Regions from separate parts of the Geodermatophilus sp. URMC 63 genome, predicted to be linked through region 1. Evidence: predicted binding sites of a transcription regulator. Region 1 holds the regulator's gene; each other region holds the start of a gene.
The links. The regulator LexA, encoded in region 1, represses DNA repair genes until DNA is damaged. The targets are predictions, from matches to a motif close to TCGAACANNTGTTCGA.
Positions count from the first base shown of each region.

Region 2: dnaB (replicative DNA helicase) is a predicted target of LexA. The motif match lies at 3,188-3,203, and genes of this name have one in related genera.
Region 3: dinB (DNA polymerase IV) is a predicted target of LexA. The motif match lies at 4,680-4,695, and genes of this name have one in related genera.

Region 1 is NZ_CP199956.1:5,400,393-5,408,092, reverse strand. Features, by position in the region: gene hflX (GTPase HflX) at 1-1,459, shown strand, start outside; gene ACWIZO_RS26180 (phosphatase PAP2 family protein) at 1,610-2,368, shown strand; gene ACWIZO_RS26175 (hypothetical protein) at 2,415-3,470, shown strand; gene lexA (transcriptional repressor LexA) at 3,519-4,310, opposite strand; gene ACWIZO_RS26165 (LysM peptidoglycan-binding domain-containing protein) at 4,597-5,232, shown strand; gene ACWIZO_RS26160 (hypothetical protein) at 5,367-6,020, shown strand; gene nrdR (transcriptional regulator NrdR) at 6,510-7,058, shown strand; gene ACWIZO_RS26150 (vitamin B12-dependent ribonucleotide reductase) at 7,184-7,700, shown strand, end outside.
Region 2 is NZ_CP199956.1:1,346,279-1,353,978, forward strand. Features, by position in the region: gene ACWIZO_RS06560 (cupin domain-containing protein) at 1-277, opposite strand, end outside; gene dnaB (replicative DNA helicase) at 510-3,089, opposite strand; gene rplI (50S ribosomal protein L9) at 3,782-4,237, opposite strand; gene rpsR (30S ribosomal protein S18) at 4,240-4,476, opposite strand; gene ACWIZO_RS06580 (single-stranded DNA-binding protein) at 4,534-5,022, opposite strand; gene rpsF (30S ribosomal protein S6) at 5,025-5,312, opposite strand; gene ACWIZO_RS06590 (deoxyribonuclease IV) at 5,483-6,295, shown strand; gene ACWIZO_RS06595 (glycosyltransferase family 87 protein) at 6,359-7,700, opposite strand, start outside.
Region 3 is NZ_CP199956.1:4,840,819-4,848,518, reverse strand. Features, by position in the region: gene ACWIZO_RS23545 (class I SAM-dependent methyltransferase) at 1-637, shown strand, start outside; gene ACWIZO_RS23540 (alkaline phosphatase family protein) at 637-1,875, shown strand; gene ACWIZO_RS23535 (sucrase ferredoxin) at 1,872-2,819, opposite strand; gene ACWIZO_RS23530 (cupin domain-containing protein) at 2,839-3,936, opposite strand; gene ACWIZO_RS23525 (BatC protein) at 4,251-4,502, opposite strand; gene dinB (DNA polymerase IV) at 4,709-5,935, shown strand; gene ACWIZO_RS23515 (DUF3040 domain-containing protein) at 6,042-6,470, shown strand; gene ACWIZO_RS23510 (transglutaminase family protein) at 6,704-7,700, opposite strand, start outside.

The DNA.
Region 1 (7,700 bases):
CCGCGCCGTGCTCGCGGACGCGCAGGACCGGGCCGAGCGCGCGCAGGCCGCCCGTCCCGCCCCGGCCGGCCAGTGGGACGACGACGACACGACCGGCTCCTACGACCTCGAGGCCCGTGGCGCGCTGCGCCGGGTGGCGGGGCTGTCCACCGAGCTCGCCGACATCAGCGAGGTCGAGTACCGGCAGCTGCGCCTCGAGCGGGTCGTCCTCGTCGGCGTCTGGACCGAGGGCACCCAGGCCGACGCCGACCGGTCGCTGGCCGAGCTCGCCGCGCTGGCCGAGACCGCCGGCTCGGAGGTCCTGGAGGCCGTGAGCCAGCGGCGCGACAAGCCCGACGCCGGTACCTACGTCGGCTCGGGCAAGGCCGCCGAGATCCGCGACATCGTCGCCGCCAGCGGCGCCGACACGGTGATCTGCGACGGGGAGCTGACCCCGGGCCAGCTCAACGCGCTGGAGAAGATCCTCAAGGTCAAGGTGGTCGACCGGACCGCGCTGATCCTCGACATCTTCGCCCAGCACGCCACCAGCCGGGAGGGCAAGGCCCAGGTCGAGCTGGCGCAGATGCAGTACATGCTGCCGCGCCTGCGCGGCTGGGGTGAGTCGCTGTCCCGGCAGGCCGGTGGCCGCGTCGCCGGCGGTGGCGGCATCGGCACCCGCGGTCCCGGTGAGACCAAGATCGAGACCGACCGCCGGCGGATCCGGTCGCGGGTGAGCAGGCTGCGTCGCGAGATCGCCGGCATGGCGACCGCGCGCGCGACCCAGCGCTCGGGCCGCGACCGCCACGCCGTGCCGAGCGTGGCCATCGCCGGGTACACCAACGCGGGCAAGTCCAGCCTGCTCAACCGGCTGACCGGCGCCGGCGTGCTGGTGGAGAACGCGCTGTTCGCCACCCTCGACCCGACGGTGCGGCGTGCGCAGTCGCCCGAGGGCCGCGAGTACACGCTCACCGACACCGTCGGCTTCGTGCGGCACCTGCCGCACCAGCTCGTCGACGCCTTCCGGTCGACGCTCGAGGAGGTGGCCGGTGCCGACCTGCTGCTGCACGTCGTCGACGGCTCCGACCCCGACCCGCTCGGCCAGATCGACGCGGTGCACGTGGTGCTGCAGGAGATCGACGCCGCGGCGGTGCCCGAGCTGATCGTCGTCAACAAGGTCGACGCCATGACCGAGGACGACGTGCTGACCCTGCGCCGCGCCCTGCCGGGCGCGGTCTGGGTCTCGGCCCGCACCGGCGAGGGCATCGAGCGGCTGCGCGAGATCGTCGCGACCCGGCTGCCGCACCCGGACGTCGAGGTCGAGGTGCTCGTGCCCTACGACCGCGGTGACCTGGTCGCCCGCGTCCACCGCGACGGCGAGGTGCTCAGCGAGCAGCACGAGGCGTCGGGGACCCGGCTCTCCGCGCGGGTGGACGGCGGCCTGGCCGCCGCCCTCGAGCGGTTCGCCGTGCCCGTCGGCTGACCGGTCCTCCCCGCTCCCGCCGCCCGGGTGCCCGGCTCCGCGCCGGGCCCCGGGCGGCTCGCCGTCCGCCCTCGCTGTCCGCCCTCGCCGTCCGCCTCGCCGCCGGGCGGCCGAGGTCACGGACGGGTCACGGGCCGGTACCGTGACCCGATGACCAGCGGCGTGGTGCGGCGCCGGGACGGCGCACCGGCCGGGGACGGGCCCGGCGAGCCCGCCGCCCTGCCCGGCCGCGTGGTCACCCCCGGCCGCCCGCCGTGGTGGCTGCTGCTCGGCGCCTTCCTCGTCGCGTCCGCCGTCACCGTGGACCTGCTCAGCCGCGGCTACCTCGAGTGGGTCGACCTGCGGGTCTCCGAGGTGGTCAGCGGCTGGGACCTGCGCGACTCCCCGGCCTACTGGCCGGTCTGGGCGGTCACCCAGATCGGCGGGCGCGGCACCATCCTCGCGGTGCTGGCCGTCCTGGTCGGCTGGCTGTGCGTGCGGCGGCGGACGCTGCTCCCGCTGGTGCGGGTCCTCACCGCGCTGGCGCTGCTCACCGTCGTCGTCTACGCGTTCAAGTTCGGCACCGGGCGCACCGCCCCGGCCTACCCGGGGTCGTTCTTCCACCGCGACGGGGCCTCCTATCCCTCCGGGCACGTGGCCAACGCCGTGCTCATGTGGGGGGTGGCCCGCTGGCAGGCGGTCGAGTACCGGCTGGGTCCGCGGGTGCAGCGCACGCTGTGGTGGCTCAGCGTGCTCGGGCCGGTGGCCGCCGGTGTGGCCATGGTGTCGCTGGACTTCCACTGGGTGACCGACGCGGTGGTCGGCGCGGCCGTCGGCCTCCTGCTGCTGGGCGTGGTTCACGCACTGGACGCAGCCGTGCTGTCACGCTGGCCTCGTGCGCGAGCCGGCCGTCCGTCCGCGCGGTCGTGACGCGCGTCGCGGGCCCGTTCCCGGCCGTCGCAGGGCCCGCCGCGGGGTGGCCGCCCGCGTCTACCTGGCCCTGACGCCGGCCCTGGCACTGGCCGTGACGCTGGCCGGTGCGCCGTCCGCCGGTGCCGAGGAGCCGGCCGCGGGGTCCGTCCGCTGCCAGGTCACCGATCCGCGGCTGGCCGAGCTGTCCGGTCTGGTCGACGTCGGTGACCGGCTGGTGGCGACGGCCGACGGCGGCGACCAGGTGGCGGTGTACGTGCTGGACGACACCTGCCAGGTCGTCGACGTCGTGACCGCCCCGCTGGACCCCTACGACCCCGAGGACCTCGCGGTCGGCCCGGACGGCACGGTCTGGCTGGCCGACACCGGGGACAACAACGGCACCCGGGCCACCGTCGCGCTCATCGCCCTGCGTCCCGACGGCGCCACCGCGCTGTACCGGCTGACCTATCCCGACGGCGCGCACGACGCCGAGGCGCTGCTGCTGGCCCCGGACGGCACCCCGTACGTGGTCACCAAGGAGGTCCTGGGCGCCAGCCACGTCTACCGGCCGGCCGCGCCGCTGGTCGACGGCGGCACCGTCGGGCTGGCCGACGTCGGCACGGTGTCCTTCACGCTGACCGGCACGCCCGGCGGCCCGGTCGGGCGTGCCGGCCAGTTGCTGGTCACCGGTGGCGCGGTCGCGCGCGACGGCAGCCGGATCGCGCTGCGGACCTACACCGACGCCTACGTCTGGCCGCTGGCCGGCTCCGACGTCCCGGGCGCGCTGGCCGGCGAGCCCGTGCGCGTCGCGCTGCCCGCGGAGCCACAGGGGGAGGCGGTCGCCTTCACCGCCGACGGCGGCGCGCTGCTCGTCGCCGGGGAGGGCGTGCCCGGCGACGTCACGCTGGTCCCGGTGCCGGCTGCCACCGCCGCCTCGACGCCGGCTGCGCCGTCGGCCCCGGCCGACCCGTCGCTGGCGGGACTGCTCTCCGGCGACGGTGGCGGCCCCTCGCCGGTCACCGCCGGGCTGGTGGCCGCTGCCGTCGCGGCCGTCCTCGTCTGGATCGGCGGGCGGCTGTGCCGGCGGCGCGACCTGGCCGGCCCGCCCGTCGGTCGCTGACCGGCCGACCCGCCCCCACGGGGTGGCCGGCCGGCGAGCGGTGCGGGGTCAGACCCGGCGCAGCACCGTGACGACACGGCCGAGGATGGTCGCCTCGTCGCCCGGGATCGGCTCGTACGCCGGGTTGTGCGGCAGCAGCCACACGTGCCCGTCGCGGCGCTTGTAGGTCTTCACCGTGGCCTCGCCCTCGAGCATCGCGGCCACGATCTCACCGTTCTCCGCGGTGGGCTGCTGGCGCACGACGACCCAGTCGCCGTCGCAGATGGCCGCGTCGACCATCGAGTCACCGGCGACGCGCAGCATGAACAGCGTGCCCTCGCCGACCAGCTCGCGGGGGAGGGGGAACACGTCCTCGACCGCCTGCTCGGCGAGCACCGGGCCACCGGCGGCGATCCGGCCGACCAGGGGCACGTAGGTGGGCGTACCGGTGTCGGCCGCGGAGGCGCCGGCGGGGGCGCCGGTGGGGGCAGCGGCGGGAGCGGCGGCCTCGCCCGGCGTCTCACCGGGCAGCCGGACGTCGAGCGCTCGGGGGCGGTTGGGGTCGCGCCGCAGCCAGCCCTTCTTCTGCAGCACCGAGAGCTGGTGGGCGACCGACGACGCGGAGGACAGGCCGACGGCCTCGCCGATCTCGCGCACCGAGGGCGGGTAGCCGCGGCGCTCGATCGAGTCGCGGATGACCTCGAGCACCCGGCGCTGCCGCTGCGTCAGGCCGTCGCCGGCCTCCGTGCGGTCGGGGAAGGTGCGGACCGCGCCGGTCTCCTCCCCACCCGCGCCGCTGCCCGCGCGGCGGGACGTCCCGCCGGTGCGTGTGCGCTGGCCGGTCCCGCTCGTGCCCGCCACGTCTCCTCCTCGCCGGCCGTGTCGCCACGGCCCTCGTGTCCTGCTCCTGCCCGGCCGCGGCTCCTCGTTCGGGACCGCCGGCCGGACGGGACCGCCTCGGCGCCCGGAGGCGACGGCGGACGGGTGCTGGTCGGACGGTAGCGCCTCGGAGCCGGTACTTCAAACGTGTGTTCGAAATCGCCGGGAGGTGTCGGGGTCGACCCCGTCGGCGGGTTGCGCTAGGAATCGCACAGGCGTTCGATCGAACAGGCGTTCGACCGGATGACACCGACGAGGAGGAGTGGTCATGGGCACCGTGCGGCAGGACGTGCTGGAGTTCGACGCGACGGTCCAGGTCCCGTGGCGGCCGTCGCTCCGGTCCGCGGCCGGTGGCGGTGTCGGTGCCGGTGGCGGAGGTGTGGCGGCTGTCGACCGCCCGGCCCGGCCGGCAGCGCCCGGAGCCCTGCCGGGCTCCGGCCCGCGTGTCGGCGGGCACCTGCGCCCCGTCCCCGACCACCCGGCCGCCGCGGGCGTGCGCACCGCCGGGCCGGCCTCCGAGCGGCCCGGCGCCCGGCGCGACCCGGCCCGTCCGAGCGGGCGGCCGCTGCGTTCCGGTACCACCGGTGGCCCCGTCCGCGGCGGCTGCGCGCCGGCCGCCGTGCGGCTGACCCGGCGGGGGCGGCGCCTCGTCGCCGTGCTCGCCCTCGGCGGAGCGGTCGGCCTGGGCGCCTGGCTCGCGCCGCTGGTGGGCGGTGCCGGCGGCGGCCTGCGGCTCGCGGGGGAGAGCAGCGTCGTCGTCGAGCCGGGCGACACGGTGTGGTCGATCGCGGGGGAGGTCGCCGCGGACGGGGACGACGTGCGCGTCGTGGTCGACGCCATCGAGGAGCTCAACGACCTCCGCGGCTCGTCCGTCGTGCCCGGGCAGGTCCTGCAGTTGCCGTGAGCGCCGGCTGCGGGGCGGCCGGGTCGGCCGCCGAGCTCCGGCAGACATGGACGAGAGGGCGGCGGCGAGTTCGTCAACCCTCCGCGCGAGGTCGCTCACGGACCGGAGCCTCGCCGGCACCTACGGTCGAGGACGTGTCAGCAGCCGTGAGCAGCCGGGCCGCAGTCGTCTTCCGCTCGCCGCAGGACGTCGAGGTGTGCGTGGACGGCGGCTGGGCTCCCGGCGCCATGCTGGGCTGGCGGCACGACGAACGCGGCGGCTGCCAGGCGCAGGTGCGGTGGCGCGACGGAGGCGAGCCGACCTGGGTCGACCTCGCCGGTGTGCGCCTGCCCGAGCGGCACCTGTCCCTCGCGCACACCGGGACGCCGGCCGAGTCACCGACCGCCGACACCGGCGATCGCGACCGGCAGGACGGCTCACCCCGTCCCGACGCGACCGTCGTGATGGCCGCGGTGCAGCCGGCACGCCGCACGTTCCGTGCCGGCCGCCGGCACGGCGCCGACGGCACCGCCGAGCAGCCCGCCGTCGGGTCCGCCGCAGCGGGCCGCCACCGGGCGCCCGCCGACGGGTCCGCCGGTGCAGGCCGGCACCGGGCGCTCACCGCCGAGATGTCGGCGGTCGCCGTCGGCACCCCCGCCGTTCCGGACGGCTCCGGCGCCTCCGCGGGGTCCTCCGCAGCGTCCTCCGCTGAGGTCGGGGAGCCGGACCTGCTGACCCGCCCGATCCGCCTGAACGACCTGGCGTCCCACCCGCGCGGCGGGCGTCCCGCCGTCCGCCGCCCGGTCTGAGCTCTCCGTCCCGGCGTCCTCGCCGGTCGCGGCAGGTCCGGGTCCCGGTACCGGGCGGGGCCTCCGCGAGCGCCTCCACCGCCGACCGACCCGCCCTCCGGCGGTGCCCGTGCGCGCGTTCCATACGCCCCTTCCACCCTCTCCCGCACGCCGACACGCGGGGGCCCTCGGCGTGTCGTGTGACGGGTGGGAATCATGCTCGCGCCTGGTCACCGGTGGGTTGCGAGCACATCTCGGTGGAAGAGACACGCCCGCGTTCGGCTTGCAGATGTAGTGGAGCCCGGCCTAGGGTCCCCCTACATCTAGTAGTTGCTTCAACGGGAGTCCTCCACAGGTCGTCCTCAGGACTTCCCCGTGGCATCCACCGGATGTCCCCAGGGGGGTCCACAGACGCGACCCCGAGGGGCGATCAGCGGTCGCCGGCGCGGCCGCCCGGGACCGGTCACCGGTCCCGGGCGACGGGCCGGTCGCGGAGGGAGGTGAACCGCAGTGCGCTGCCCGTTCTGCCACAACCCCGACAGCCGGGTGATCGACTCGCGCGAGGCCGACGAGGGGGCCACCACCCGCCGTCGCCGGTCGTGCCCGGCCTGCGGTCGCCGTTTCACCACGGTGGAGGAGGCGGTCCTCGCCGTCGTCAAGCGCAGCGGCGTCAGCGAGCCGTTCAACCGGGCCAAGGTCGTCGCCGGCGTCCGCCGGGCCTGCCAGGGCCGGCCGGTCGACGAGGACCAGTTGCAGCAGCTCGCCCAGCAGGTGGAGGACGCCATCCGCGCCAGCGGGGCGGCCGAGGTCCCCAGCCACGAGGTGGGGCTGGCCATCCTGCGGCCGCTGCGGGAGCTCGACGAGGTGGCCTACCTCCGCTTCGCCAGCGTCTACCGCGCCTTCACCTCGCTGGAGGACTTCGAGAAGGCGATCACCGAGCTGCGGGCCCGCCACCTCGCCGGCGGCACCCCACCGCTGCCCGGCATGCAGCTGGACCCACCGCCGCGCCGCCGCGGCGGCGGGCGCAGCCAGCCCGCGGCCGACCGGACCGCCACCTGACCGCACCCCGTCCCGACCGCCGGCAGCACTGCCGGACACCCGAGCACGCCAGGAACGTCAGCACCACCCGCTAGAACGAGTGCGGCTCTTCCCCAGCCGCCGACCACTCCACGAGGGAGAGCTCTGTGACCGAGACCGAGGACCGCTTGTCAGGCCGCACGCGTCGCGCCCCCGCCAAGGCGCCGACCAGGGGGAAAGGCCTAAAGGTCAAGCGGGTCTACACCACCGCCGGGGTGCACCCCTACGACGAGGTGACCTGGGAGCGGCGCGACGTCGTCATGACCAACTGGCGGGACGGCTCGGTCAACTTCGAGCAGCGCGGCGTGGAGTTCCCCGCCGAGTGGAGCATCAACGCCACCAACATCGTCACCACGAAGTACTTCCGCGGCGCCGTCGGCACCCCGCAGCGGGAGAGCAGCCTGCGCCAGCTCATCGACCGGGTGGTGCTCACCTACGGCGCGGCCGGCCGCGAGCACGGCTACTTCGCCAGCGAGGGCGACGCGGAGGTCTTCGAGCACGAGCTGACCTGGATGCTGCTGCACCAGGTGTTCAGCTTCAACAGTCCCGTCTGGTTCAACGTCGGCACCAGCGCCCCGCAGCAGGTCAGCGCCTGCTTCATCCTCGCCGTCGACGACACGATGG
Region 2 (7,700 bases), 1.4 Mb from region 1:
CGGGGATGTAGACGAAGTCGCCGGCCTGCACGGTGTCGACGTGCTCGAGGTGCGGGCCGTGCCGGAACGAGGTCGACCCCTCGAGCACGAAGATCGCCGACTCGTGGGCCTCGTGCAGGTGGGCCCGGGCCTCGGCACCGGGCGGGAGCACCAGGAGGTGCAGGCACAGGGCCTCCGAGCCGCAGCTCTCGGCCGAGACGCCGGTGGAGTAGTCGAGGTCCTGCTTGCCGCGGTAGCCCGGGCCGCTGCCTCCGCGGATGATCCTGCACTGCCGCATCAGGGCCTCCCCGGCGTCCTGGGACGTGCCAGATGACCGTAGTGATCCGCAGCGGCCGCCCCCAGGGCCCGAGGACCCGCCATCCGCCGATCCCCTCGGCCCCGGGCCGCAGTCCGAACGAGACCGGGTGCCGGTGTCCTGACCGGCGGGACGACGAGAGGCCCGGGACCGTGTGGTCCCGGGCGCCTCCTCTCGTCCGGCCGGTACCGGCCCTGCGTCAGTCGGCCACGCCTCAGTTGGCCATGTCGACGAAGCGGCTGTAATGACCCTGGAAGGCGACCGTGACGTTCGCCGTCGGACCATTTCTGTGCTTCACCAGCATGATGTCCGCTTCTCCCGCACGCGGTGATTCCTTCTCGTACATGTCTTCTCGGTGGATCATCATGACCATGTCGGCGTCCTGCTCGATCGATCCACTTTCGCGAAGGTCCGAGAGCATCGGCTTCTTGTCCTGCCGTTGTTCTGAACCGCGGTTCAGCTGCGACATCGCGATGACCGGGACCTCGAGCTCCTTGGCCAGCAGCTTGAGGGCACGGGAGAACTCCGAGACCTCCTGCTGCCGGCTCTCGACGCGCTTCCCCGACGTCATGAGCTGGAGGTAGTCGATGACGACGAGCTTGAGGTCGTTGCGCTGCTTGAGCCGCCGCGCCTTGGCCCGGATCTCCATCATCGTCATGTTCGGCGAGTCGTCGATGTAGAGCGGTGCGTCGGCCACCTCGCCCATCCGGCGGGCGAGCTTGGACCAGTCCTCGTCGGACAGCGTCCCGGCGCGCATGTGGTGCAGCGGCACCTTCGCCTCGGCCGACAGCAGACGCATGGTGATCTCGTGCTTGCTCATCTCGAGCGAGAAGATGACGGCCGGCAGGTGGTGCTTCACCGTCGCAGAACGCGCGATGTCCAGCCCGAGCGTCGAGTTGTGCGTGGGGATGAAGCTCCGGCCGGCGAGGAACAGAGAGTCTGCGGCGTCGACCTGGATGCAGCGGACGGGCACGCTCACCACCGGCCGCACGTCCGTGACGAAACGGACGCCGCGGGCCGTGAACGTGCGGGCACCGCGCTCCTTGTGCAGGAGCTTCTTGCGCTCGAGGGCGAACACCTCGTCGTCGGTGCTGAAGGTCAGCGTGTAGCAGGTGGACGAGGCCTCGGTCCGGCCCCGGACCCGCTTGGTGCTCATCCGCACGCGGTGACCGAGACCCGCGATCAGTTCCCGGGCGTCCTCGGCCAGTCGCCGGTTGGTGACGGCGAACTGCACCGCCCCACCCCCGGTGACCGTGCCGTCGGTGTCGAGCAGGCCGGCGAGCAGGGCCCGCCGCTGAGCCACCGAGGCGCGCAGGTAGGCGACCGGGATGTGCTTGTCGCCCAGCACGCCCAGCGTGCGCAGCAGCCCCTTCACGGTGCCGTGGTCGTCCCGGCAGACCTGGCACTGCGCCATCCCGCTGGACGGGCCGCCGCAGTCGGGGCAGGCAGCCTGCCGGCCCACACCACCGCTGGCCCGCAGGGCGCCACCGCAGGTCTTGCCACACGTCTGCACCTGTGCGGTCCTCGGCACGAACAGCCGGCCGCACATCGGGCAGGGCCGCTCGGCGGGCGACGGACGGGCGGGCAGACGCATCGAGTACGGCCGGTCGACCCCGGTGGGGACGACGACCAGACCCTCGGCCTCGATGTAGGTGGCGATCTCGGGGTCGTTGCTCGTGTACTGCGCCGCGGCCGAGGTGCCGTCGCCCAGCCACACGCCGAGCGCGTACGGCGGCACCAGCAGGTCGGCCTCGGGCAGGTCGAGCGGGGCGGCGTTGACCACGGCGTGGTTGAGCCGCCGGTCCGCGGTCGCGCAGCGGACCGTGCGGGCCAGCTCCTCCGTCGTCCGGACGTGAGCCTCGCCGCGCTCGCCGAGCCGGCGGGCGGCGCGGTCGGTGGTGACCCACTGGTGCTGGGCGTCGGCCACGACCACCGAACCGTCGGAGAAGTGCACCTCGTAGCAAGGCCGGTCGGTCATGACGTCGGTGGCGGCGACGACCGTCGTGGGACGCCCGTCCCCGCCGAGCACCCGGTCGCCCACCCGGACCGCACCCATCGTCGTCCAGCCCTCGGGTGTGGCGATCGGGGTGTCGAGGGCCAGTGCCTTCCCGACACCGGGACGGGCGGCGATGACCACCATCTGGCCGGCCTGCAGACCGTTGGTGAGCTCGTCGAGATCACGGATCCCCGTGGGGACGCCGCGGGCGGTGCCGCCGCGGGAGGCGATGGCGTCGAGCTCGTCCATCGTCGGCTGCAGGACGTCCTCGAGGCGCGAGTAGTCCTCGCTCATGCGCTTCTCGGTGACGTCGTAGATCTCCTGCTGCGCGCGGTCGACGATGTCGTCGACGTCGCCCCGCCCGCCGGCCGCGCCGTAGCCGAGCTGCACCACGCGGGTGCCGGCCTCCACCAGCCGCCGCAGCACCGCCTGCTCGGCGACGATCGCGGCGTAGTAGCCGGCGTTGGCCGCCGTCGGCGTGGAGGCGATGAGCGTGTGCAGGTAGACCGCGCCGCCCATCTTCGACAGCTGGTCGGTGCGGTTGAGCTCCGCGGCGACGGTGATCGCGTCGGCCGGCTCCCCGCGGCCGTAGAGGTCGAGGATGCAGTCGAAGATCACCTGGTGCGCCGGCCGGTAGAAGTCCGGGCCCGCCAGCACCTCGACGACGTCGGCGATCGCGTCCTTGCTCAGCAGCATGCCGCCGAGCACCGACTGCTCCGCCGCGACGTCCTGCGGCGGCTGCCGGTCGTACGCCGGCGCCGTCGCGGACGGTCGGCTGAAATCGTCGGCCACCGCCACGGGAAGCCCTCCTTCTCTCCACCGGCGCACCCACAGACAGACCCCGGCCGCTGACCGGGGTCTGGTGGGGGAAGCACCAGGACTGCTGGCACGCACGCTCGAACGCCTGTTCGAGCACGAGGCTAGGTCGGGGTGCCGACGAAACCGCCGACGTCGACCGCCGGGGAGGACGTTAGGAAGTGCGGCCGGGCGCGTCCAACACCGCTGTGGGGAGCGTTCTGCACAACTTGTGGACAAGTCGGTGGACACAGGCGTGTCGACATGTGGAGACGGCGGGGGACGGGGACGGGCCGTCGTGCTCCTCCGGGGCCTGACCTGCGCAGAGACCGCCCACCGGGTGTGGACGGGAGAAAGTCCGGAGAACTCGCGGTGTCGGGCACCGGCGTGTCGCGCACCCCGACCCACCCGTACCGGTGGTCACACGTCCACAGGACGACGGCCGGCGGATGGTGGGGCGGTGCCGACACGGCGCCCGGTGTCGACACGGCGCCGCGTCCAGCCGCCCGCGCGACCGCCGTGGACCCACGGGCTCCGCGGGGGGACCGAGGGGCGCCGGCGGCGGCCCTCGGCCGCGGCGACGGTCTCCGGGGCCCCAGGACACCCCTCAGGACCCCCGGACGCCGTGAGGGGCGCCGGACGATGTCCGGCGCCCCTCACGGGCGGTACAGCGGCCGTCAGCCGGCCGCGCGCGCTCAGCCGGCGACGACCTCGATCGGCAGCTGGGCGGTCACCTCGGGGTGCACCCGCACGGTGACGGTGTGCCGGCCCGTGGTCTTGATGCTGCTGGGCAGCTCCACCCGGCGGCGGTCGAGCTCCGGGCCACCGGCCGCGGTGACGGCGTTGACGACGTCGGCGGTGGTGACGCGGCCGAACAGCCGGCCGCCGTCACCGGCGCGGGCCGGCACGCGGACGGTCAGGCCGGTGAGGCGCCCGGCCACGGCCTGGGCCTCCTCGAGCGAGCGCACCTCGCGGGCGGCGCGCGCCCGGCGCAGCGACTCGACCTGCTTCTCGGCACCGCGGGTGGCGACGATGGCCAGGCCGCGGGGCAGGAGGTAGTTGCGGGCGTACCCGCCCTTGACCTCCACCGTGTCACCGGAGGACCCGAGACCGGTGACCTCCTGCGTCAGGATCAGCTTCTGGGTGCTCATGGTCAGCGCGCCGTCGAGGTGTAGGGCAGCAGGGCCATCTCGCGGCTGTTCTTCACGGCCACGGCGACGTCCCGCTGGTGCTGGCTGCAGTTGCCGCTCACGCGGCGGGCACGGATCTTGCCGCGGTCGGAGATGAACTTCCGCAGCAGGGTCGTGTCCTTGTAGTCGATGTAGGTCGCCTTGTCCTTGCAGAACTGGCAGACCTTCTTCTTGGGCTTGCGCACGGGGGGCTTGGGCACTGGGTTCTCCAGGTACGGCTAGGTACGACTAGGGGTGGGGGCGAGGGGGTCCTCGCTCTAGAAGGGCGGCTCGTCGGACGGGCCGGCCGGCGTCGACCAGGGGTCGCTGGCCCCGCCGCCGCCACCGAAACCGCCGCCACCGCCGCCGCCGCCGAAGCCGCCACCGCCGCCACCCTCACCGCGGGAGGCCCGGGTGACCTTCGCGGTGGCGTAGCGGAGCGACGGGCCGATCTCGTCGACCTCGAGCTCGACGACGGTGCGCTTCTCGCCCTCCTTGGTCTCGAACGAGCGCTGCTTGAGGCGCCCCGAGACGATGACCCGCGAGCCGCGGGTCAGCGACTCGGCGACGTTCTCCGCCGCCTGCCGCCACACGTTGCACCGCAGGAAGAGGGCCTCGCCGTCCTTCCACTCCTGCGACTGCCGGTCGAAGGTGCGCGGCGTCGAGGCGACGGTGAAGTTGGCGACCGCGGCCCCCGACGGCGTGAACCGCAGCTCCGGGTCGGAGGTCAGGTTGCCGATGACGGTGATGACGGTCTCGCCGGCCATGCTCAGTGGACCTCGGGCCGCATGAGCTTGGTGCGCAGCACCGACTCGTTCAGGTTGAGCTGGCGGTCGAGCTCGGCGACCGCGGCGGGCTCGGCCTGGATGTCGATGACCGCGTAGATGCCCTCGACGTTCTTCTTGATCTCGTAGGCCAGGCGGCGCCGGCCCCAGATGTCGGTCTTGACGGTGCCACCGGAGTTGGTGACGACGGTCAGGAACCGGTCGAGGGAGGGAGCGATCGTGCGCTCCTCCAGGTCGGGGTCGAGGATGACCATCAGTTCGTAGTGACGCACGGAGAACCCCACCTCCTCTGGTCTGTGGCGGCTGCAGGACGTCTGCAGCAGGAGGGTCGTACACGCGTCGCGCGCCCGGTCCCGCCGACGACGGCGGGCGGACGCGCAGCTCTGAGGCTACCAGCGCCGCCGGGTGGGGACGCCGGCCGTGCCTGACTACCGTGCGCGGGGTGAGCACGCACCCGGTCGGCGTCCACGTCGGACCCGGCCTGACCGAGGACAACGAGCTCGACGCCGGTGGCCCGCTGGCCCGTGCCGCCGAGATGGACGCCGACGGCGTCCAGGTGTTCCTGGGCGACCCGCAGGGCTGGAAGGCCCCGCCGCCGCGTCCGGACGCCGAGGACCTGCTCGCCTCCGACGTCGCCGTCTTCGTGCACGCGCCCTACGTGCTCAACGTGGCCTCGACCAACAACCGCATCCGCATCCCCAGCCGGAAGAACCTGGCCGTGCACGCGCGGGCGTCGGCGGCGATCGGCGCGCGCGGGATGGTCGTGCACGGCGGGCACGTGCTCGCCAAGGACGACCCGGCCGCCGGGTTCGACAACTGGCGCAAGACGTTCGTACGGCAGGCCGAGGACGGCGGCTTCCCGCTGCCCCTGCTGATCGAGAACACCGCCGGCGGGGACAACGCGATGGCCCGCGAGCTCGGCGCGGTGGCCCGGCTGTGGGACGCCGTCGGCGAGTTCGGCGCCGGGTTCGTGCTCGACACCTGCCACGCGTGGGCGGCCGGCTGGGACCTCGCCACCGCCGTCGACGACGTCCGGGCGGTCACCGGCCGCGTCGACCTGGTGCACCTGAACAACAGCCGCGACCCGGCCGGCTCCGGCCGCGACCGGCACGCGCCGCTGACCGGCGGCGAAATCCCGCTGGAGGTGCTGCTGGAGGTGGCCCGGGCCGCCGACTGCCCCGTCGTCCTGGAGACGCCGGGCGACGCCGCCTCGCACGCGGAGGAGGTCGCCCTCGTCCGCGAGGCCCTCGGTTAGCCGTCCTCCCTCACCGCAGCGCGTCCTCCCTCACGGTGGGCGGTGAGGGAGGACGCGCCACGATCAGGTCACCTGATCCCGGACGAGCCGCCGGCGTCGCAGGGTCACCGCGTCGGGCGCGCCGTCCAGGGGGCCGCCGGCGGGGTCGTCGACGCCGGGCCACGACGTGCGGACGACGTCGTCGTCGGGGTCCCACACGTCGCGCACCACCAGGCCCACGAGCACGAGGACGGCGAGGTCGCGGACGCCGACCGCGAGGAAGAACCACTCGGTGCCCACGCCGCGGTCGTCGGTGCCGAGGTACCAGAGCATCCGCACCCCCCACAGCACCGCCTCGGTGGCCTGCCAGGCCAGCAGCGAGCGCCACCGCGGCCGGGCCAGCACCGCCAGGGGCAGCAGCCACAGCGAGTACTGCGGGCTCCACACCTTGGTCACGAGGAGGAAGCCGGCCACCAGCAGGAACGCGACCTGGCCCACCCGCGGGCGCACCGGCGCGCGGAGCACCAGCCAGCCGAGCGAGGCGACCACCAGCAGCACGCAGACGGCGACCAGCGCGTTGAGCACCACCGGCGTCTCGCCCTCGGCCAGCGGCCCGTCGAGCAGCGTCCCGCCCGATGCGGTGATCGCCATGTTCCACAGGGTGTCCGGGTCGGCCGGGCGGCTGCTGTTGAGCCGGAAGAACAGCGACCAGTTCTCCGGCGCCAGCAGGGCCACCGGGACGTCGACCACGAGCCAGGCGACCACCGCCGCGACCGCGGCGCGCAACCACGCGCGCAGCCGGCCGGCCCGCAGGCACAGCAGGAACAGCGCCCCGAGCAGCAGCGCCGGGAACAGCTTGGCGGCGGTGCCCAGGCCGAGCAGGACGCCGGCGAGCACGGGCCGCTCGTGCGCCCAGGCCCACAGGCCGCAGGCGGCCAGGGCCACGGCGAACAGGTCCCAGTTGGTGAAGGCGTGCACCAGCAGCAGGGGGGACAGGCCGACCATCGCCGCGTCCCACGGACGGTGCCCGGAGGCGCCCAGCACGGCGCGGGCGGTGACCAGCGCGCAGAGGCTCAGCAGCAGGCAGGTGGCCACGTAGTAGGCCTGCACCGGCGGCACCTGGGGGAGCAGGCCGGCCGCTGCCGCCAGGTCGTCGTAGGCCCGGCCGAGGGTGGCCGCCAGCGCCATGAAGGCGCCGGTGAGCACGGGGTACTCGACGGCCGAGTCGAGGTAGGGCAGCGCGCCGGAGTCCAGGCCGTGGATGCCGAACAGCGGGACGGTGTCGGAGTAGCAGAAGTGCGTGTACTGGACCGAGCCGGCCCAGTCGCCGTCGGCGCAGGGCGACTGCTTGAGCCAGGCCAGGGCCAGCACGGCCGTGGTGAAGAGCAGGCAGACGCGCAGCGGCGTCCAGAACAGCGCCCGGCCG
Region 3 (7,700 bases), 560 kb from region 1:
CGGCGGCGGCAGCGGCGTCTTCGCCGTCCCGCTCGCCCGCCTCGGCCACCAGGTCACCGTCGTCGACCCCAGCGCCGACGCCCTGGCCACACTCCAGCGGCGCGCGCAGACCGCCGGCGTCGGTGACCGCGTGCGCGGACTGCAGGGCGACGGCGACCTGCTGCACGAGCTGCCCCTCGACGACCACGCGGGGGACGACGGGTACGACCTCGCCCTGTGCCACTCGGTGCTCGAGGTCGTCGACGACCCCGCGGCCACCCTGCGCGAGATCACCCGCGCGCTGCGCCCCGGCGGCCAGGTGAGCATCGCCACCGCCAACCGTGCCGGCGCCGTCCTCGCCCGCGCCCTCGGTGGGCACCCCAAGGAGGCCCTCGCGCTGCTCGAGGACCGCGACCCCGCCCCCGGCCGCACCCGCCCGGCCCGCCGCCGCTTCGGCCCCGGCGACCTGCTCGCCCTCGTCGCCGACGCCGGCCTGCAGCCGGGCGCCTGGCGCGGGGTCGCTGTCGTCACCGACCTGCTCGACGCCGCCTCCGGCGCCGACCCCGAGGCCGTCCGCCGCCTCGAGCTCGCGCTGGCCGGCACCTCGCCCTACCGCGACGTCGCCACCGGCCTGCACGTGCTGGCGACCCGCCCCTGATGTCCAGTCCGAGTCGGCCTCGTCCCGGGGCCCGCCCTGAGCTCGCGAAGGGTGGGGAGGACGAGGTCCTTCCGCTGCCACCCGGCCTCACCCGCCCCGCCTACGGCGCCGCCACCCTCGCCGACGTCCTGCCCGGCGTGGCCGCGGCCCTCGGCGTCCCCGTCGACCGCGGCGACCTGCCGCCCGACCCGCTCGGTCTCACCGCGGCCCTGGTCGGCGCCCGCCGGGTCGCCGTCCTGCTCGTCGACGGGCTCGGCGCGCACCTGCTGCGCGCGCACGCCGCGCTCGCCCCGGTGCTCGCCGGCCTGGCCACCCCCGCCGGCGATCTCGCCGCCCCCTGCCCGAGCACCACCCCGGTCAGCCTCACCACCCTGGGCACCGGCGTCCCCCCGGGCGGGCACGGCGTCCTGGGTTTCGTCACCGCCGTGCCCGGCGAGGACCGCACCCTCAACCACGTGCAGTGGGCCGACGACCCCGACCCCGCGGTGTGGCAGGCCCGGCCGACGGTCTTCGAGCAGCTCGCCGCGGCCGGCGTCCCGGTCACCGCCGTCGCGCCCTACGCCTACCGGGGCTCGGGCCTGAGCACGGCGGCCTACCGCGGCGCCGGCTACTCCGGCACGGTCGGCGCCGGCGACCTCGCCGCGGTGGTCCTGCAGTCCCTGGCCGCGGCGCCGGCCGGCCTGGTCTACGGCTACACGCCCGAGCTCGACCTGACCGGGCACGTCCGCGGGCTGGACTCCCAGAGCTGGCGGCTGCAGCTCGCCCTGGTCGACCGACTGGTGGAGCAGGTGCTCGCCGGCCTGCCCGACGACGCCGCCCTGCTGGTCACCGCCGACCACGGCATGCTCGACGTCCCCCCGCACACCCGCGTTGACCTCGACGAGGAGCCCGTGCTCCTCGACGGCGTCGCCCTGCTGGCCGGCGAGCCCCGCGCCCGCTACGTGCACGCCGTCCCCGGCGCGGCCGACGACGTCCTCGACGCCTGGCGCGGCGTCCTCGGCGACCGCGCCTGGGTCACCAGCCGCGAGGAGGCGGTGGCCAGCGGCGTCTTCGGCCCCGTCGACGGCGGGCTGGCCGCCCGCATCGGCGACGTCGTCGCGCTGGCCCGCGGCCCGTGGGCGATGACCGCAGGCATCACCGAGCCCGGCCCCAGCCGGCTGGTCGGCTACCACGGCTCGCTCACCGACGCCGAGCTGGCGATCCCCCTGCTGCTCGCCCGCGGGCCCGGCCTGCACTAGCCGGCCGGCGACACCGGCAGCGCCGTCCAGGTCCGGGAGTGCGCCGGGTGCAGCGCCCGGCAGGTCAGCTGCGCCGCCTCCTCGGAGGGCCGGCTCTCCACGCGGACGGCGACGTCGCCGTCCGGGCCGGCCAGCACCACCTCGAACCGCTCGACGCCGGCGGCCTCCTCGGCGGCGGACCCGGGCAGCTTGCGGGAGGAGCGCGGGAGCAGGTCGTCGACCCCGAGCAGCCCGAGCTCCGCGCGCGCGGCCGCCTGCGCCGCCTGCGCCGGCATGGGCAGCCCCGACCGGCCGCGCAGCCAGGGCAACGCCACCTGGCCGCGCGCGTGGGCGGCGACCAGGTCGGCGCCGTCGCCGGGCACCTGCCCGTAGGCGAACCCGTGCGGCAGGACGAGCACGTTGCCCGCGAACCGGCAGCCGCCGAGGTGGCTGCACTCCCACACGTCGGCCGGGCTGGGCGCGGGCAGCGCGCGGGCCAGCGGCCGGCCGCGCAGCGCGCAGCAGGCGTCGTGCTGGCCGTGCGTGCACACCAGGTAGGTGGGGCGCTGCGTCCGCTCACCCACCGACCCGTCCCACGGGGCGTCGAGCAGGTCGGCGTCGCTGTCGCGCACCGACCACCACAGCCCCTCGGAGCCCGGTCGGCCGTCGACGTAGGCCCAGCGGCGGCCGGAGTCGACCAGGCGGTCGCCGGGGCGGCGGACCAGCAGCACCCGCACGCCCTCGGCCCGGGCACGGGCGGTCAGGCCGGCGACCACGCCCCGGTCGAACCGGGACTGGGTCAGCGCGTCGCGCCCCCACGGCCCCGGCTGCTCGACGAGCAGCCAGCGCTGCGCCGGCCCGGCCGTGCCCACGGGGGAGTCGCCCCGGGCCTCGGCGGTCACCGAGCAGCGGGTCGGGTCGAGCCGGCCGCGGGGGGAGGTGGCGGCGCCCGTCGGGGCGCTCACCCGGGGCTGCGCTGCGGGCTCACGACGCGGTCCCGAGGGCATCGGCACGCTCCCCATCGTCCCCGCCGGCGTCCCGCGCGGGGGCGCCGGGACCGTGCGGGCCCGGCTCCGGGGCGGTGGCGGGGACGCCGTCGACGGCCCCGCCGGGGAGGGTGGCGTCGGCCACCACCGCGATCGACTCGGTGACCAGCCGCCGGGCGAGGACGAGCCGGTCGTCGGCGTCGAGCCCGGGCAGGTCGGCGACCTTGAGCTCCCCGGCGGCCAGCAGCTCGGCCAGCGCGGGCCGGGTCGCGGCGGGGAACTGGTGCCGGCGCCGCCCGCCGACCAGGACGACCCGGTCGTCCCCGGCCCGGCCGTCGGAGGCGGGGCGCAGGCTGCAGCGCAGCCGGCGGCGCAGCCGCAGCACGGTGTCGGGCGTGAGCGCCGCAGCCGCGGTCGCCTGGGCCAGCGGCGCGACCGGCTCGGGGCGCACCTGGTCCCAGGTGCGCGCCCGCAGCCGGTCGGCCACCTCGTCGGGGTCGATCCGGTCCAGCCAGTCCCGCAGCGCGGCGACGACCGTGGTGACGTCCTCGCGCACGGTCGCCGGGTCGGCGAGGTCCAGGCCCACCGGCAGCGAGTGGCGCAGCTCGCGGTCGTCGGCGGCCAGCACCCGCACCAGGTCCAGCGCCGACTCCGCGGCGGCCCAGCGGGTGACCGGGTGCACCCCGATGGTCAGGTGCGCGCTGGTCTGCCCGAGCGCCACCGCCGAGTGCAGGTAGCCGCGGGGGAGGTAGAGGGCGTCGCCGGGGCGCAGGACGGCGTCGATCACCGGCTCGCGCTCGGCGGCGGCGGCGACGTCGGCTGCGCGGTCGTTCCACGGCTGGGTGCGCAGCGGGTTGGGCAGCACCGGCTCGTGGATGTGCCAGTGCTTCTCGCCGGCGACCTGCAGCACGAACACGTCGTGGACGTCGTAGTGCGGGCTGAACCCGCGCGAGGACGGCGGGGTGACGTAGGCGTTGACCTGCGTCGGGTGCCCCAGGTCGGCGGCGAGGGAGTCGGCGAACTCGATCAGCGGCGGCCAGAGCCGGTGCAGGCCCTGCAGGACGACGGTGCTGCCGTCGGCGAACAGCCGCAGCACGGCGTCGGAGGAGACCTGGTCGGCGACCTCGGCACCGGCGCCCCCGGAGGTGGTGAACCGCTTCGGGTCGACGACGGCGCCGTCCTTGGCGATGCGGAGGAACGGGGTGCGCAGGCCGCGACGGGACAGCAGCTCGTCGACGTCGGCCAGGGTCAGCAGGTCGGCGAAGGACTCACCGGTGTCCTCGGCGCGGGCGAGCAGGGGGCGGCGGGACCAGTGCTGCTCGGCGAAGACCTCCGGGTCGAGGTGCGTGCACCGGCGCAGGGCCGGGCGGAGGTCGCCTCCGCCCGGCCCCGTGCCTGTCGGGTCCTGGCTCAGGCCGAACCGTCCGCGCCGCCGTCGGCGCCGCCGTCAGCGCCGCCGTCCGAGCCGCCACCGGCCGCACCGCCGTCGGCCGGGCCGTGACCGGCGCCGCCGTCCGCGCCACCGTCCGCGCCGCCGTCGTGGCCCGCGCCGCCGTCGGCGCCGCCGTCGGCACCGCCGTCGTGCTGGCCCGGGGTGCCCTCGCCGGCACCGCTGTCGGCCGGGCCCTCCGTGCTGGTCATGTCGTCGTCGTCGAGCGCCATCGGGCTCCTCCGGGATCCGGGTCGGGACCGTCCGCCGGCCGGCGGTCGGTCACGTCCCACCTAACCCGTTCCGCGCCTCGCCACACATGGCCCGACCAGCCGTTTCCCGACACGCGACGACACCCCGGACGACGGCGCACCCCCGCCCGGACGGGCCGCTACCCTCCTCGCGTCGGTACGAACAGGTGTTCGAGGAGGAGGTGTCCGTGGCGCCGTCGCGGGGGCGGGCGGAGGGGTGCACCGTGCTGCACGTCGACATGGACGCCTTCTTCGCCAGCGTCGAGGTGCGCCGGCACCCCGAGCTGGCCGGCGCGCCGGTGATCGTGGGCGGGGCCGGCAACCGCGGGGTGGTCACCTCGGCGACCTACGAGGCGCGGGCGTACGGGGTGCACGCCGCCATGCCCACCGCCCGGGCACTGCGGCTGTGCCCCACGGCCACCGTGCTGCCGGGGGACGTGGCGCTCTACGCCGAGGTCTCCCGCTCGGTCATGGCACTGTTCCGCTCGATCACCCCGCTGGTGGAGCCGCTGAGCCTGGACGAGGCCTTCCTCGACGTCGCCGGGGCCGGCCGCCGGCTCGGTGACGCCGCGGAGATCGGCGAGTACCTGCGCGCCCGGGTCTACGACGAGCAGGGCATCACCTGCTCGGTCGGCGTGGCCGGCACCAAGTTCGTGGCCAAGCTCGCCTCCACCCGCGCCAAGCCCGACGGACTGCTCGTCGTCCGCCCGGCCGAGGTCATCGACTTCCTGCACCCGCTGCCGGTCGGCGCGCTGTGGGGCGTCGGCGCGAAGACCGAGGAGGTGCTGCTGCGGCTGGGGCTGCGGACGGTGGGCGACCTCGCCCACGTGCCCGCGCGCACCCTGCAGCGGGCGGTGGGACAGGCCGCGGGCAGCCACCTGCACGAGCTGGCGTGGGGCCGCGACCCGCGCCGGGTGGTCCCCGACGAGCCGGAGCGGTCGGCCGGGCACGAGGAGACCTTCGGCACGGACGTCGACGACCCCGCCGTCGTCCACCGGGAGCTGCTGCGGCTGGCCGAGCGGACGGCGGGTCGGCTGCGCGCGGGCGGCTGGCTGGCCCGGACGGTGAGCATCAAGGTCCGGTTCGCCGACTTCACGACGATCACCCGCAGCCGCACCCTCGGCGTCCCCACCGACGTCGGGCAGGAGCTGTACGAGACCGCCCGCGCCCTGTTCGACGCCCTCGGCCTGGACCGCGCGCGGATCCGGCTGGTCGGGGTGCGGGCCGAGCGGCTGGTACCCGCCGGGTCGGCGCCCCGCCAGCTCGAGCTCGGCGCCCGCGAGCACGGCCGCCGCGACGCCGAGCTCGCCGCCGACCGGGCGGCCCGCCGGTTCGGTGCCGGTGCCGTCCGCCCGGCCACGCTGCTGCGCCGCGACGGCGACCGGCGGGTGCGCGACGGCCACCCCCGCGAGTGATCGCGAGGACCCGGCAGGGGCCTCCCGGCGGGTCGCCACGCACTCGCCTTTCGCACCCCGCAATCGGCTCGTATCCTCGGTGTCACCCCCGGGTAGACACCCGGGGGTGTCTGGCTCCGCCCACCTGGAGGTCTCGGTGCCGCTCTCCGAGCACGAGCAGCGACTGCTGGAGCAGATCGAGCGCGCCCTCGTCGACGACGATCCCAAGTTCGCCTCCTCCGTCCGCACGGGTGACCGCAGGCTCAAGGCCCGGCGGAAGCTGCAACTCGGTGCGCTGCTGGTGCTGGTGGGTCTGGCCGTCCTCGTCGGAGGCGCTGTCGCCCCGTCCGTCCCGCTGGGGGTGCTCGGCTTCCTGGTGATGTTCGGCGGTGCCGCCCTCGGCGTCCTCAACTACCGCTCCGCCACCGGCGCCGTCGAGACCGGCCCGGCCGGCCAGCGCGGCGGGAGCACGGCGCGCGGCCGCGGGGGCCGGCCCCGTCGTCAGCCGCTGAAGAACCGCCTCGAGGAGCGCTTCCGCCGCCGCTACGACCAGTAGCCCCGCCTCAGACCCCCCGCGTCAGACCCCCCCCGTCAGACCCGTAGCCCCACCTCCAGCGCCGACGGCCGCCGTCCCCTCCGGGACGGCGGCCGTCGGCGTTCCCGGGGTCTCCGCCGGCCGCGCCCGGGCGGCGTGGGTGCGCTCGCCGGACGCACCGGTCCGCTCCCGGGCCCCGGTGGGTGCCCCGGGACGGCCGGACGCCGCCGCGGGCGGCGGGGTCCTCCTCCGGGTCAGGCGGGCCGGCGGCGGCGCGGGAGCCGGGCGGTGACCGCGGCGGAGACGGCGTCGCCCAGCGAGGCCGGCCACAGCAGGGCCCGCAGCCGGACCCGCAGCGGCACCGCCGCCGCCAGCCCCCGCCGGGCGGTGCCCAGGGCCGTGGTGAGCGCCGGGTTGCCGGCCGCGCCGGGGCGGCCGTAGCTGGCCGCCTCCTCGGCGCGGGCCAGCCGCTCGACCGCGTCGGCGGCGCCGTGGCCACCGGCCCGGTGCGCGCCGCTGCCCCCGGGCGACCCGAGCGTGCGGCCCAGGGACGCGGCCTGCTGCCGCGGGGTGTGCGCCGGGTCCCAGGGCAGGCCGAGGTCGCGGGCGGTGGCGGCCAGCTCGTCCCACAGCGCGGCCGGGTCCCCGTCGGCCAGCCGGCGCCGCCGCTGCAGCGCGCGGGCGGCGGCGGGGGCGGCCAGCAGCGCACCCAGCCCGAGCAGGACGCCGGCGGCCACCAGCACCGGGCGGGCCGCCGAGGTGTCCTGGGCGGCGGCCTGGCCCTGCGGCGCGGCGTCGGGCACCCGGTCGACCTGCGGGACGGGGACGATCGGCGCCGGGGTCGGTGCGGTCGGCACGTCGGTCGGGCGCTCGAGGACCTCCTGGTCGGCCGGCCGCGGCGCCCAGGGCAGCTCGACGGCCCGCTCGGTGTCGATCGGTGTCGGGTCGAACGGGATCCAGCCCAGGTCGTCGAACCAGACCTCCACCCAGGCGTGCGCGTCGTCGCTGGTCACCAGCCGCCCGCCGCCGGGCTGCACGCGGCCGGGCGTGTAGCCCAGGGCGACCCGGGCGGGGATCCCGGCGGCGCGGACCATCGCGGCCATCGCGCCGGCGTACTGCTCGCAGTAGCCCTGCTTGAGGCGCAGGAAGTCGGCGAGGTCGTCGCCGCCGGTGCCCGGCGCGGTGGAGAGGCTGTAGACGAAGCCGTTCTCCCGGGAGAACGAGTCGTGGATGGCGCGCACCGCGTCGTAC